4 regions of the Mesorhizobium sp. M0991 genome follow, and region 3 is predicted to be linked to each of the others. Evidence: predicted binding sites of a transcription regulator. Region 3 holds the regulator's gene; each other region holds the start of a gene.

The links. The regulator PhoB, encoded in region 3, activates phosphate uptake and scavenging genes when phosphate is short. The targets are predictions, from matches to a motif close to TGTCATNNANCTGTCAT.
Region 1: the regulator PhoB is predicted to act here: its motif matches at 1,738-1,754, upstream of NKH70_RS30790 (inorganic diphosphatase).
Region 2: the regulator PhoB is predicted to act here: its motif matches at 1,995-2,011, upstream of NKH70_RS06450 (RNA degradosome polyphosphate kinase).
Region 4: the regulator PhoB is predicted to act here: its motif matches at 1,482-1,498, upstream of NKH70_RS19295 (inorganic phosphate transporter).

The regions. Positions count from the first base shown of each region.
Region 1 covers NZ_JAMYNE010000036.1:26,233-30,042, forward strand. The annotation lists gene NKH70_RS30785 (multicopper oxidase family protein) at 1-1,300, opposite strand, end outside; gene NKH70_RS30790 (inorganic diphosphatase) at 1,771-2,412, shown strand; gene NKH70_RS30795 (hypothetical protein) at 2,537-2,866, opposite strand; gene NKH70_RS30800 (hypothetical protein) at 3,137-3,703, opposite strand.
Region 2 covers NZ_JAMYNE010000003.1:139,572-143,381, reverse strand. The annotation lists gene NKH70_RS06450 (RNA degradosome polyphosphate kinase) at 1-1,922, opposite strand, end outside; gene NKH70_RS06445 (zinc-finger domain-containing protein) at 2,072-2,317, shown strand; gene NKH70_RS06440 (FAD-dependent monooxygenase) at 2,337-3,572, shown strand.
Region 3 covers NZ_JAMYNE010000006.1:226,399-230,208, forward strand. The annotation lists gene NKH70_RS12170 (ROK family protein) at 168-1,412, shown strand; gene phoB (phosphate regulon transcriptional regulator PhoB) at 1,422-2,111, opposite strand; gene phoU (phosphate signaling complex protein PhoU) at 2,128-2,835, opposite strand; gene pstB (phosphate ABC transporter ATP-binding protein PstB) at 2,868-3,671, opposite strand; gene pstA (phosphate ABC transporter permease PstA) at 3,668-3,810, opposite strand, start outside.
Region 4 covers NZ_JAMYNE010000012.1:194,598-198,407, forward strand. The annotation lists gene NKH70_RS19285 (efflux RND transporter periplasmic adaptor subunit) at 1-719, opposite strand, end outside; gene NKH70_RS19290 (TetR/AcrR family transcriptional regulator) at 870-1,406, shown strand; gene NKH70_RS19295 (inorganic phosphate transporter) at 1,551-3,155, shown strand; gene NKH70_RS19300 (transporter) at 3,228-3,810, shown strand, end outside.

The DNA.
Region 1 (3,810 bases), on a different contig from region 3:
CAGCGACCAACGCCACTTCCATCACTTCTTGCGATTTAAGAAGGGCCGTATCTGTTACAAGCGACGCAATTTTGCGCTTGTCGGAGCGTAGCAGACGGAAAGACATGCCGTGCAAATGGATCGGATGATCGTTCGGCGTTTCGTTGCGAAGGCGCAGAACATAGCTTTTGCCTCGTTTTAGAGCCGCGAGCGGATCAACTGGCCCCGGCGCGTCCCCTCGCCAGGCGACGCGGTTGATCGACCAGAAGGTGTAGCCGAGCGTGCCGCAAACACCCGGCGCCGGCGCATCACCATTGGGCGACCAGCCAAAGACGAAGTCCATTGTCTCGGGATCGGCAAGATCCGGCTCCGGTACGCGATTCGGCCGCAGCGGCTTGAGTTCGCCAAGCGTCCGCCCCGCGCTGGCGCCGATAGGCCGGAATCGGACGAGAACGCGAGGTCCCTTGGCTGTTCTGAGATTCAGGCTGACGATCTCGTCTTCGCCATCAGGCACGCGGAGGGCGACATCGGCGCGCTGGCCGGGCGCGATGACAATGCCCCGAGGCGCAACAGGCTGCGGCAGCGGGTTGGCATCAAGAGCGATCACTTTGGCCGTTCCGCCATCGAGGTCATAAGTGCCGATACGGGTGACATCCGTGACTGCCAAACGCAGGCGCACAAGGCTGCCCGCCGGCAGATCGTAAATCGGGGTGACTTCCCAATTTACCGTCGAGACCGTACCCAGCGTGCCGCCGCGCGCAGCGTTGCGTGCCTTGACCAATTCGATGAACTGGCCGTCTTCGCCGAGACGGAAGTCGCGTATATTGAGCGGCAAATCCTGGTCGAAACCGGCATCTTCGTCATCTTCGACAACAAGCATGCCTGTCAGACCGCGGGCCATCTGATCGAGCGTGTTGCAATGCGGATGATACCAATAGGTGCCGGCATCCGGCGGTATCAGAGTGTAACGGAAGCTTTCGCCCGCCGCGATGGGACGCTGGGTGAGATAAGGCACGCCGTCCATGGCATTGGCGATGCGCAATCCATGCCAGTGCACACTCGTCGCTTCGTCGAGATCATTGACCACGTCTATGGAAAACGGCCTACCTCGCAATAAACGCAGAGTGGGCGGCGGCCCGCCCGCACCGAAACTCATCATCCCTTTGGTGACGGTGCCGGGCAAAATCGACCGACTGATCGCTGAAACCGGCAAGGTCAGATCGGCTGCTACGGCCCTGCCGGCAATCAGCCCGCCTGCAGCGCCGACAGCTACTGCTGCCGTGCCGCCCAGCAAGAATCCCCTGCGCGACATTCCCGACATGAAGCAGCCCTTTCAGTGGAGTATAGCGGACGTGGTGTTGTTGTCTCTTCGTTCACGAATTTCGAACCCTGGCAATGATTCAAGGTCAAGGTGGCGTAGTCTCCGAAGGACTTCAACTGAAGTTGGAGTTTCACTTGCTTTTTGATGATTGCCACACAACGTCGCACTGAGCCGCGAGGCGTCTACGTGGCAGCTCTCGCCGAACGGCGTGTTGTGGGTGTAGCGTGCCCGATTGGCAGGAGTTACGACGCAAGCTATCCCCTTGCCGGAAATGGGCTCGCCTGAAATAGCACATTTGAAGCGGCCACCGTCTCTTAAACGCCCATAAACGCAAACGCCCATAGACGCTCATCACTCGTCAGCGCTCTATCTCGGCCCATTTCTGCTCGCCGCAGGATCGGTGCAAATACGGTCGTCCAATTTCAATAACGGAACCCTGTAATGCTGCCATCACATACGTGGCTAGGCGGATGCAGGGCGCCCTGCCCGTCCAACCTCTGGAGACAACCATGCGCGCTTTGCCGACTGTCATGGCGCTTGCGGCCCTGCTGGGCACGCAGCCCGCTTTCGCCGAATTCGTCACAGCTTTCGATTTTCCGCAGCCGAAAGACACCAGCGAATTTTACACGGTTATCGAGATTCCGGCGGGAAGCTTCACCAAATATGAGATCGATGCCGAGACAGGCCATGTCGTCGTCGATCGATATCAGTCCATGCCGGTCGTCTATCCGGCCAACTATGGTTCCGTTACCAGTTCGTTGGGCGGCGACGGCGACCCGTTGGATGCGCTTGTCTTCACCCGGGAACCCGTTGTGCCCGGTGCTCTGATCAAAGTCCGCGCCATCGGCGTGCTCAACATGGTCGACGGCGGCGAAGCGGATGACAAGATCATCGCTGTGCCGGCTACGGATATCGATCCGCAATATGACGGGGTCAAGACCATCGATGATCTTCCGGCCATCGAACGACAGCGCATCGAGGCATTCTTTCGAGTTTACAAGCAGCTACCTGAAGGCCGCAAGGCCGTTGAGCTGAACGGCTTTGGTGGCGCCAACGTCGCCATCGACATGGTTGGCAAAGCCATTGAAAGCTACCGGAACAAGAAGGACTGACAGGAAAGCAGAATCTCAACAGGAAGCTCATCCATAGGGCTGGTTCCTAGCGGTGTTGGAACACCGCTAGGGTATGCGTTGGGCTCGCGTCGCACTGTTGGATGCGCGCGAACTGCGCTTCGCTTTAGCTCCGGGCGTTTGCTGTTGATAAAGCCAAATCGTTGGCTTTATCTCCGCCTTCGCCTGGTTTCTGCTCGTCCCCTTTGACAGGCAAGCCAAACGGCGCCGTCGCCTCGGGGCATCCATCCTGAATTTTTTTCCATGACGAAATGTTGAGAACCATGTCGCACTGCGCGAGTTCAGGACCTGACGGCAATTGCAGACAAGCGATTTCGCCGTGATGGAAAATGTGGCCGTTGGCGAGGCACTGGCATTCGGCCCGCGCGGGCGTTGCAGCGAGCGCCGCGAAAACCAGAATGTAAGAGGCCGTGATCGTCCTCATGCGCAAGATCATAGCACGATCCGGAACTGTCGCTAGTGTGAACGCTTCACAAGTAACTCGGCGGAGAACTCGTACCGCGGGCGCTCACGATCCTCAATCGTCGTTCGCGTCGGTTTTTGCCCTGTTGTCCGTATTTTGTGGCCCGAATCAAAGGCACGGCCAAGCGACCAAAATGACCAGCAAATCCATCGGCATGCCGCGCCCAACGACACCTGCCAAACTGCCGGCATGCATGACGAGCAGCGTTGTTCGAACCAACGGCCGCGATGATGCGCGACACGTTCAGGTTGAGGGAATGCGCGGGTCCTGAACGAGATAGAACCGCGCAGTCGGCGTGAAATCAGTCACCAGGAATGAGAACGAAACCGTGCTCAGCGGATCGACCTCGCCTTTCCGGAACAGAAGATGGTCATAAGGTTCGAATTCACGACTGAATTCGGCGAAACTATCGGACCGAATTGCATCCGTTTCGCGGCGCGCCTGGTCGAACGAAAGCCCGTCGCTGGAATCGCTTGGCTGGTTGAGAATCTCCTGCAACTCGAACTCGAATTCGACCCAGGCGTGACCGCTGTTGTTGAGGGCAACGATCCTTAGGGAAATGAACCCGGTGGCATAGTTGCCGGAGGCACCGAATGGCTGAACCGGCCGGATGGCGCGTATGGTGAGGGTTACCGGGCTTGCCGACTCGAGTTCCTCGGTGATCACGACGGGATCGGCCCTTGTTCCGGCTCCCGAAGCGGCAATGATCCGGAATCCGCCGAGTTCGTCGGAAAAGGAGTAGGCGCCTGCTTCAAATATTCTGGGCCTTGTGCCATCGGCTCCAGCGAGGAGTCCGCTTGCTGCGAGCACGGTTGCGAATATCCCTACCAGACGTGCGCCTGATATTCGGGTTGACGAGTGGTGCCACATGGCTCGAAGTATGAACGACATTCCCGCGGCCGCATACTGGAATGGCT
Region 2 (3,810 bases), on a different contig from region 3:
ACGCGGCGGTCGAGATTGCGTGGCATTAGATCGGCCGAGGAGATGTAGACGATCGCCCCGTCCGATGGCAGGCCGTGGCCGTTGCCGAAGCAATAGATGCGGCTGTGCTCGAGGAAACGGCCGACGATCGACTTCACCCTTATGTTCTCCGACAGGCCGGGCACCTGCGGCCTCAGGCAGCAGATGCCGCGCACGACGAGATCGATCTCGACGCCGGCGCGGCTGGCGTCATAAAGCGCATCGATGATGATCGGATCGACCAGCGCATTCATCTTCATCCAGATGCGAGCCGGCCTGCCGTCCAGCGCGTGGCCGATCTCGTCCGAAATGTGCTTGAGAATGCGGTTGCGCAGCGTGAACGGCGATATGGCCAGCCGCATCTGCTCGGCCGGTTCGGCATAGCCGGTGATGAAGTTGAACAATTGCGCAACATCGCGCGCGATCGTCGGGTCGGTGGTGAAGAAGGACAGGTCGGTGTAGATGCGGGCGGTGACCGGGTGGTAGTTGCCGGTGCCGAGATGCACGTAATTGCGTAGCCTGCCGTCCTCGCGCCGCACGACCAGCGACATCTTTGCGTGGGTCTTCAGCTCGAGGAAGCCGAAGACAACCTGGACGCCGGCGCGCTCGAGGTCGCGGGCCCAGCGGATGTTGGCCTCCTCGTCGAAACGCGCCTTGAGCTCGACCAGCGCCGTCACCGACTTGCCGGCTTCCGCCGCATCGACCAAAGCCCGCACGATCGGGCTGTCGTTGGAGGTGCGATAGAGCGTCTGCTTGATCGCCACCACTTCCGGATCGGCCATCGCCTGGCGCAGGAACTGCACCACCACGTCGAAGGATTCGTAAGGGTGGTGGACGATGATGTCCTTCTCGCGGATGGCGGCAAAGCAATCGCCGCCGTGCTCACGGATGCGCTCGGGGAAGCGCGGATTGTAGGGCGTGAACTTCAGATCGTCGCGGGCGACGGCGACGATCTCCGAGATCTGGCTAAGCGCCAGCGGGCCGGTAAGCACGCTGATGCGGCTGGCCGAGACGCCGAGCTCGCCGGCGACGAAATCGCGCAATTCGGCCGGCATCAGCCTGTCGAACTCGATGCGGATGACCGAGCCGCGGCGTCGCCGCTTCAGCGCCGTCTCGAACAGCCGCACCAGATCCTCGGATTCTTCCTCGACCTCGATATCGCTGTCGCGGATAATGCGGAACGTGCCGGAGCCCTTGACCTCATAACCGGGGAACAGCTTGCCGATGTAGAGGCTGACCGCCTCTTCGAGCGGAACGAAGCGGACGTGATGCTTGCGATCCGGCAAGCGGATGAAGCGCCTCAGCGCCACCGGCAGGCGCAAAAGCGCGCTCATTTCCTCGCCGTTCTTGCGGTGGCGCAATTGCAGCGCCATCGAGAAACCGAGATTGGGAATGAACGGAAACGGATGCGCCGGGTCGATCGACAGCGGCGTCAGGACCGGAAACACCTGCTCCTGGAAATGGTCCTCGAGCCAGGTCTTCTCGTCCTTGGTCAGGGCATCGCGGGTGATGCTCTCGATGCCTTCCTTGTTGAGCTGCAGCATCAGCGCCGAAAGGCTGTTCTGCTGGTCCTCCTGCAGGCGCTCGACCTCGCGCAGCAATTGTTCGAGTTGCTGCTCGGGTGTGCGGCCGTCCGGGCTCTTCAGCACGATGCCCTCGCGCACCTGGCCGGCAAGACCGGCGACGCGGACCATGAAGAACTCGTCGAGATTGGCGGCCGATATCGACAGGAAGCGAACCCGCTCGAGCAGCGGATGATTGGCGTTCAGCGATTCCTCGAGCACGCGCCGGTTGAATTGCAGCCAGGAAAACTCGCGGTTGACGAAGCGGTCAGGATTGCCGCCTTCGCGGCTCGCCGCCTCGATGGTGATGAATTCGTTCTGGACCGGCTTCAGTTCGTTCATAGTTCCTGCTCTTCTCACACCTGTCCGCGGATTACGGTGTTACCGGCTTAACTTATCCTCTGACAGGCTTTTGCGACAGTTTCATTTCATCGATCTTGCAAAGAGACGGGTTATGATCCAGATGCAACCGACAAGATCAGGAGACGACGATGGCAGGCGGTTCCATTCCCCATTTCCAGAACGATGCGGGCTATCCGGCAATCGACATCGGCGTCATGGAATTCATGTGCACCGGCGCCAATCCGCCTTTCGATCACCCGCATGTATTTCTCGACATGGGCGACGACAATGAAAAAGTCTGCCCCTATTGCTCGACGCTCTATCGCTATTCGCCGAAGCTGAAGGCATTGGAAACGCAGCCGCCGGGCTGCCTCTATATCGACCAGGCCGCCTGATTCTTCCGCGACAAGCCTGATGCAGGAAACGCAGTCCCGGCAGGTCGTCATCGCCGGGGCGGGCGTCGCCGGGCTGACCGCGGCACTGGCCTTCGCCGACCGCGGCTATCGGATAAAACTGTTCGAACAGGCGCAGCACCTCGAGGCTGCCGGCGCCGGCATCCAGCTTTCGCCCAATGCGACACGCATTCTTCGACAATTAGGCGTACTCGATCGGCTGTTGCCGACGGCGGTGCGGCCGGAGGCGGTCGTACTCAAGGATGCCCCCACGCTGCGCGAGCTGGCGCGCGTACCGCTTGGCCAGGCAGCCGAAACGCGCTGGGGAGCGCCCTATCTCGTCGCCCACCGCGCGGATCTGCAGTCAGCGCTGATGGAGCGGATAGCCGAGCGGCCCGGCATCGAACTTGTCACCGGCGTTCTCGTCGTCAGTGCCGCCGTCAAACCCAATGGCATCGCCGCAACGATAGAGGTTGCCGGCACGGCCATCGAAACGGAAGCATCGTTGCTGATCGGCGCGGATGGCGTCTGGTCGTCGGTGCGAGAAACGCTTGCCCGCAACGCGGCCGAATTCGGTAGTAGCCGGTTTTCAGGTGAGCTGGCGTGGCGCGCCACCGTCGGTGCCGACAGCCCTGCCGGACAAACCTTTGCAGCGATCGGTGCGCCCGATTGCGTTACTGCATTCCTCTATCCCGGCTTCCATATGGTCGCCTATCCGGTGAGCCGTGGCACTGTCTTCAACCTCGCGGCCTTCACCAGGGGCGAGCGCATCGCCGAGGGCTGGTCGGGGCATGCCGACCCCGCCAGCCTCTCAAGCGCCATGCGCGATACCGCGCCGGCGCTGGTCCGTCTGGTGAGCGAGGCCGCGCCGTGGACGGCATGGCCGATCCACACCGTCGAGCAGCGGCGGTGGACGACGCCGGAAGGCATCGCGCTGATCGGCGATGCGGCGCATGCGATGACGCCCTTTGCCGCACAGGGCGCGGCGATGGCGATCGAGGACGCGGCGACGCTTGCCGGCTTCGTTGCCGCTTCGCCAGCCGATCTTGAGGGGGCGCTTGCCGCCTGGGAACAGGCGCGGCGGCCGCGCGTCGCCCAGGTCGCCCGCCGCGGCGCCGTCAACCGCCTCGCCTGGCACGCGGCCGGGCCGGTGGCGATGGCCCGCAACCTGTTCCTGGCGATGCGCTCACCCGAAAAACTCGCCGCCGATCTCGACTGGCTCTATGGCTGGCGGGCGTTGGACGATGGCGCGCGATGATACGCACGACAGGCTGGCGGGACAGCGCCCCTCTCTGTCCTGCCGGACATCTCCCCCACTTGGGGGGAGATTGGCCACCACATATTGCCTTTCGCCAATCTTCAAGGTTGCATGACCTAGCAAGGCACCGAAGCCGCTAATCTCCCCCCTCGTGGGGGAGATGTCCGGCAGGACAGAGGGGGCGCGAAGGAATGAGAGGTTAGCATTCGACAGCAATACCCCCGCCTAGTAAGAACGA
Region 3 (3,810 bases):
TTCTGATGGATTTTGATGAGTCTGAGAGTTTTTTCGAGCGTCGGAATAAACGATGACAGCGCCACCTGCATCTGACACTATTTGCCTGCATCCGACACTATTTGTCGGACATTACCGACGGCTTCCGGTTCATGAGCGGCCGCGGCAACCGGGAGGAAAGCAAAACGATGTCGGTCGGAATCCGCCATGACGATTTGCGCCGGCGCAACCGGGCGATGGTGATCTCGGCAGTCCGCCGGGTTGGCCAGCCATCGCGTACGGAGATCGCCGCAGCCACCGGCCTCAGCCATTCGACCATATCGGCGATCTCCTCCGACCTGATACGGGAAGGCATCCTCGCCGAGAGCAAGGCAAGCGAGCCCGTTTCGTTGAAACGCGGTCGTCCGCAGGTCGGCCTCGCCCTCAACCCGGAAGCGGCGGCGGTGCTGACCGTGGTGTTGTCGCTCAATTTCCTGTCGGCCGCCATCATCGACTATGCGGGACACGTCGTAGCCGAGGAACAGCGCCGGCTGGACACGCTGACCATGCCGCGCGACGAGCTGATCCGCGAATGCATGGCCGTCGTCCGGCGCCGGCTGGAGGATCCAGACCTTGACGTCCGCAGTGTCGCCCGCATCGCCCTGGCGATTCAGGGCATTACCGACTCCCCTGCACGCGCCATGCTGTGGTCGCCGATCACGCCGCAGACGGACATCGCCTTTGCCGATATGCTGGAAGATCAATTCGGCATCCCGGCCACGGTGGAGAACGACTGCAATATGATGGCGGTGGCTTTGCGCTGGCGCGATCCGGATCGCTATCGCGACGACTTCATCGCCATCCTGCTTTCGCACGGCATCGGCATGGGGCTGGTGTTGAAGGGCGAGCTGTTCACCGGCACGCATTCCTCCGGCGGCGAGTTTGGCCACATGATCCATCGTCCGGGCGGCGCGCTCTGCCGATGCGGGCGGCGCGGCTGCATCGAGGCCTATGCCGGCAACTACGCCATCTGGCGCAACGCCAGGCAGATGAGCGAAGACAGCGAACCCATCGCCGACGTCAGCGACGCCGACATGCGCGCGCTGGCGGCCCGGGCGCGCGAGAAGGATGGGCCGGAACGCGAGGCCTACCGCAAGGCCGGCGAGGCGCTGGGTTTCGGTCTCGGCTCGCTGTTCGCGCTGATCGATCCGGCACCGGTCGCGATGGTCGGCGCCAGTGCCGCCGCCTTCGATCTGATCGAGCCGGCCTTGCGCCAGGCCATCGCCCAGACCGCCGGCGGCCAGCATTCGGGTTCGATCTCCTTCGATACCGAGCCGAACGAATTGCCGCTGATCCGCGAAGGCTGTGCGATGCGGGCGTTAAGCTTCGTCGACCAGGAGATTTTCGCGCCGGGCGCGCAAATGAGGCCCCGCGTCAGAAAGAACGTGGCCTGACCCGGCGGATCAATCTTCCCTGATCGCGTAGCCGGCACCGCGGATGGTGCGGATGACATCAGGCATGCGGCCGTTGTTGACGGCTTTGCGCAGCCGGCCGACATGCACGTCGACGGTGCGTTCGTCGATATAGATCGTCTCGCCCCAGACATTATCGAGCAACTGGCTGCGCGAGAAGACGCGGCCCGGATGCCGCATCATGAACTCGAGCAACCGGAATTCGGTCGGCCCGAGCCTGATTTCGCTCTTCTTGCGATAGACCCTGTGCGATTCGCGATCGAGCACGATGTCGCCGACCTTCAGCACGCTTGACAACACTTCCGGCTTGGCGCGCCGCAGCAGCGCCTTGACCCTGGCCATGAATTCCGGTGTCGAAAATGGTTTGACCAGATAGTCGTCGGCGCCGGTCGAAAGACCGCGCACCCGGTCGCTCTCCTCGCCGCGCGCGGTCAGCATGATGATCGGCAGCCGCTCGGTTTCGGGGCGCACCCGCAACCGGCGGCAGAGCTCGATGCCGGAAACCGCTGGTATCATCCAGTCGAGCACCAGAAGATCGGGCACATTCTCCTGCAAACGGATCTCGGCTTCGTCGCCGCGTGTCACCACCTCGACCTGGTAGCCTTCGGATTCGAGATTGTAGCGGAGCAGCACACCCAACGGCTCCTCGTCCTCCACCACCATTATGCGTGGTGCGATCATCGGCTGGGCACCCCCATTATGTCACCGGCGCGGACATTGTCGTTTCGTCCTGCTTCGGACGATTGACCGGCAATTGCTCGCCGGTCAGCACATAATACGCATTTTCGGCGATGTTGGTGACATGGTCGCCGATCCGCTCCAGATTCTTGGCGCAGAACAGCAGATGCGTGCAAGCGGTGATGTTGCGCGGATCTTCCATCATGTAGGTCAACAGCTCGCGGAACACGGACGTGTATTTGACGTCGATGCGCTCGTCTGCGGCACGCAGCTTGGCCAACGCGGCCGCATCGCCTGCGGCATATTCCTCAATGACGCCCTGCACCTGGATGAGCACCAGCTGCGCCATCGCGTCGATGGAATGCGACAGGTCGCGCGGCGTGACGCTGAGGCCGACCGCACTCACACGCTTGGCGATGTTCTTGGCAAGGTCGCCGATGCGTTCGAGGTCGCCGGCCATACGGATCGCTCCGACGACATGGCGAAGATCGTGGGCCATCGGCTGGCGTTTGGCGATCAGGGTGATGGCGCGATCGTCCAGTTCGCGTTGACGCGCATCCATGATGGCGTCGTCGGAAACGACGCGTTGCGCCAGCACGTTGTCGGAATTCAACAGGGCCTTGGTCGCCCCGCCGACCATCGAACCGGCGAGGTCGGCCATGTCGCGGATCAGCTTGCTGATCTGCTCGAGATCCTCGTCGAAAGAAGCGACTGTGTGTTCGCCCATGGTCCTGTCCTCATATGCATGATCGGAACGGCTCAGCCGAAGCGGCCGGTGATGTAGTCCTGCGTGCGCTTCTCGCGGGGCGACGTGAAGATCTTCTCGGTCCGGTCGAACTCGACCAGCTCACCCAGATACATGAAGGCGGTCTGGCGCGACACGCGCGCCGCCTGCTGCATGTTGTGAGTGACGATGACGATCGTGTAGTCGGCTTGCAATTCGTCGATCAGTTCCTCGATCTTGGCCGTCGACAACGGGTCGAGCGCCGAAGCCGGTTCGTCGAGCAGAATGACTTCCGGCTTCACGGCCACGGTGCGGGCGATACAGAGCCGCTGCTGCTGGCCGCCGGACAGGCTCAAGCCACTGGCGTTGAGCTTGTCCTTGACCTCGCTCCACAGCGCGGCGCGCTTCAACGCCTGTTCGACGCGGCCGTCCATCTCGGACTTGCCGAGATTCTCGTAGAGCCTGACGCCGAAGGCGATGTTCTCGTAGATCGACATCGGGAACGGCGTCGGCTTCTGGAACACCATGCCGATCTTGGTGCGCAGCAGATTGAGATCCTGCGACCGGTCGAGAATATTCTTGCCGTCGAGCAGCACCTGGCCCTCGGCTGTCTGTTTCGGGTAGAGCTCATAGATGCGGTTGAACACACGCAGCAGCGTCGATTTCCCGCAGCCCGAAGGCCCAATGAAGGCCGTGACACTGCGCTCGGGCAGCGACAGGCTAATGTCCTTCAGCGCCTTGCTCTGGCCGTAGTAGAAGTTGAGGTTCTTGACCTCGATCTTCGTCTTCTCGGCGACCGTTTCGGTCATCGTCATGTCCGGGGACAACATCTGTGTCATCTGTCCTCTCTGCGTCCGGTAAGGCTGCGGGCGAGGATGCTCAAGCCCAGAACCGTCAGGGTGATTATGAGTGCGCCGGTCCACGCCAGCTGCTGCCATTCCTCGTAAGGGCTGAGAGCGAACTGGAAGATGGTCACCG
Region 4 (3,810 bases), on a different contig from region 3:
GGATCGATACCGCGGATGCTACCGGCGAACGGCATGTCGCCGCCGCCGACGCCCAGCCGCACCGTCTGTCCGATCTTCAGCTGCGGAAGCTGCTGCTCCGGCACGGTGAAATCGACACGCATCGTATCCATGTCCTGCAAGGTCACCACAGCGGTGCCGGGTGTGAGATACTGCCCAAGGTCGATTTTCGGAATACCGACGGTACCCTTGAAGGGGGCCGTCAACTGCTTTTGGTCGAGCACCGCTTGCAGCTTGTTTACCTGCGCGGCGGAGACCGATGCTGCTGCCTGCGCCGTGTCGAGCGTAGCGTCGGTGCCGACCCCGCGCTTCTGCAACTCAAGAGCGCGCATCAGCGTCGTCTGGTCGGATGTGGCTTGCGCCTTCGACGCAACGAGATCGGCTCGCTCGACGGCATCGTCGAGCTGCAGCAGCACGGCGTTGGCGGCGACCTTCTGATTGGCATGGAACAGGATGTCCTTGACGATGCCGGCAGTTTCGACCGTGAGGTCGACACCGCGTACGGCACTGACAGTGCCGATCGCCTCGATGCCGGGCGTCCAGGACATAGGTTTGACAATGACCGTCGACACGGTCGCGGCTGGCGGCTTCATGGTGGCGAAGAACTGTTTGATTGCATTGTCGCGGAACAGGTTGAAGCCGACGATGCCGCCGCACACCAGCACGAGCAGAATGAAGGCGATGATGAAGCGCTTGATCACGAACAGTCCCCTCGGCCATGGCCCAGCATAACGGTCGGACGACCGGAACACATACCTGTGACTGGTCCCAATTTCAAATGACGGCGATCTTACTGTACCGTCTGGACGGTCTTGTCAATTCCGCCTAAGCTAATGAATGGGGAACGCTTGATGAAGGCCCGCAGAGCAAATTCGCGCGAGAAGATTCTCGCCGCCGCCGCCGACGTGGCGCGCGAGACGGGTCCTGGCAGCCTTTCGCTGGATGCGGTCGCCAGCCGTGCCGGCGTGTCGAAAGGTGGTCTTCTCTACAATTTCCCGACCAAGGCGAAATTGATGCAGGCGCTGGTGGAGGATTACCTCAGTGCGTTCCAACAGGCGCTTGAGGCCGCCCGCACCAACGGTGTCAGCGGTGAGAGCCCGCTTGCGGCCTATATCAGGCTTTCGGCCGAGCATGCGGAGGAGTCGAAACCGTCTGCGTCCTGGATATTTTCGGCGATTGCCGAGGATCCCGATTTCCTGACGCCGATAAAATCGTTCAGGCGGCAGCTGTTCCAGCGGCTGAAGGGGGAGACTCCTAACCTCAGGGCGCTGCTGGTCTGCTATCTCGCCATCGAAGGGCTTCGCAGCATGAACCTGTTCGGTTCGGACATTCTCTCCGCCGAAGAGCGCCGGCTGCTGATATCGACGCTGCTGGAGATCGCGGAATAGTCCAGGAATGCGCCGGCCGGGTTCAGTTGCCTCGGTCGCTTCGATCGCCCGTTTGCGTCGACCCAAAGTGCCTGCCGTCACACAGGCTTCATTGTGCCGACATAGCGTCCTCCCATTCTTTGCTGCAACGCAGGAGGAGTGGGTATGGTCGATATTGTTTCAAGCGAGGCAGGAATTCCAAGGCCGGAGCATCCGCTCGACCGGCCAAGCGGCACCGGCAAATGGTTTCTGCCGGCCTTTGCCGTCATTGTTCTGGGCGGCCTTGCCTATGTCGGCTACGCGCTCAGCCAGGACCTGACCAGCACCGTCGCGGTGCCGTGGATCCTGCTTGGCCTGGCGCTGCTGATCGCGCTCGGCTTCGAATTCGTCAACGGTTTTCACGACACCGCCAATGCGGTGGCAACCGTGATCTACACGCATTCCATGCCGGCCGAGCTTGCGGTGATGTGGTCCGGCTTCTTCAACTTCCTCGGCGTGCTTACCGCCAGCGGAGCGGTCGCCTTCGGCATCATATCGCTGCTGCCGGTCGAGCTGATCCTTCAGGTCGGCTCGAGCGCGGGGCTAGCCATGGTTTTCGCGCTGCTGGTCGCAGCGATCATGTGGAACCTCGGAACCTGGTATCTCGGCCTGCCTGCCTCGAGCTCGCACACGCTGATCGGTTCGATCATCGGCGTCGGTCTCGCCAACCAGTTCATGGCCCCGGCCGGCTCCGTCACTAGCGGCGTCGACTGGTCACAGGCATCCAATGTCGGCCTGTCGCTTCTGATCTCGCCGCTGGTCGGATTCGGCCTGGCCGCGCTGCTGCTTCTGGTGATGAAGCTGCTGGTCAGGAACCGCGAGCTCTACGAGGCGCCCAAGTCGAGCGCTCCGCCGCCACTGTGGATTCGCGCGCTGCTTATCTTCACCTGCACCGGCGTGAGCTTTGCCCACGGCTCCAATGACGGGCAAAAGGGCATGGGCCTCATCATGCTCATCCTGATCGGCGTGGTGCCGACCGCCTTCGCGCTCAACCGCACACCGGACGTGAACTATCTCGAAGCTTACAAATCCGCGGCGACCCAGGTCGAAACGGTACTCGGCAAATACGTCAAGCCCGGCGTCGCTGTGACCGACGCGGCGACCGTGGTCGGCGACGCCGTTCGCACCAAGACCTGGAAGGACGAGACCACGCCTGCCCTGCAGAGCTTCATCCACGACACCAGCGCCATGTTGTCGCCCTATCCGTCCGTGGAAAAGCTGCCGACAACGCTGGTCAGCAACGCCCGCAACAACATCTATCTTACCGGTGAAGCGCTGAAGCTGATCGACAAGAGGAAGCTGCTGCCGATGCAGGCAGACGACCTGAAGGCGGTGACGACCTATCATAAGGCCGTCGACAACGCGACGAAGTTCATCCCGCTCTGGGTCAAGGTCGCCATCGCGCTGGCGCTCGGCCTCGGCACCATGGTCGGCTGGAAGCGCATCGTCGTCACCGTCGGCGAGAAGATCGGCAAAAGCCATCTGACCTACGGCCAGGGCGCGTCCGCCGAGCTTGTCGCGATGGCGACGATCGCATCGGCCGACTATCTCGGCCTGCCGGTCTCAACCACCCATGTGCTGTCGTCGGGCGTTGCCGGCACCATGGCGGCGAATGGTTCGGGCCTGCAATGGTCGACGGTGCGCAACATGCTGATGGCCTGGATACTGACCCTTCCGGCCTCCATCTGTCTTGCCTTCGTGCTGTTCGTCATCTTCCGCCAGGTATTCTGAGCGGGGGCAGGGTTTGACCAGAATGTCGCGGCGCCGCCCGGATCATCTGAACGTGCATCGTTTCGGCCGGCCATGAATGACGCATCGCATCTGACATTGCTCGCCGCGGACGATCAGCACCATACTCCTGGGCTGGTCTGGGCCTATCATGCCGCTCCCGGCAAAGCTCCCGAACCGCTGGCGCCCCGAGACATAGAACCCGCGCTGGCCTCAGCGGACGGCTGGGTCTGGCTGCATGTCGACCTAGTCGACCGGCGCGCCCATTCCTGGGTCAGCCACGCCTGCGCGCTGCCGGCGTCGGCTCATGCGATCCTCGAAGGACATGAGGACAGCCTGGTGCTGGCGCATGAGAATGGCGTCGTTCACGGCATTTCGGCCGACCTGCATGGCGAGATCGCCCATCAGTCGACGACCATCGGCAGATTGCATTTTGCGGTCTCGGAGCGGCTGCTGGTCACCGGCCGCCGGCATCCGCTGGCGGCGGTGGAGGAAGTGCACACTGCCCTTGCCGCGGGGCTGCGGCCGGCCACGGCATTCGAGCTGTTCGAAACGCTGGTCATGGCTTTTTGCAAGACCACCAGCCTGCGGCTCGCCGCGGCGACGAAGCGCCTGGACGCAGTCGAGGATCATCTCGTGACCGAGCGGCTTGCAGACG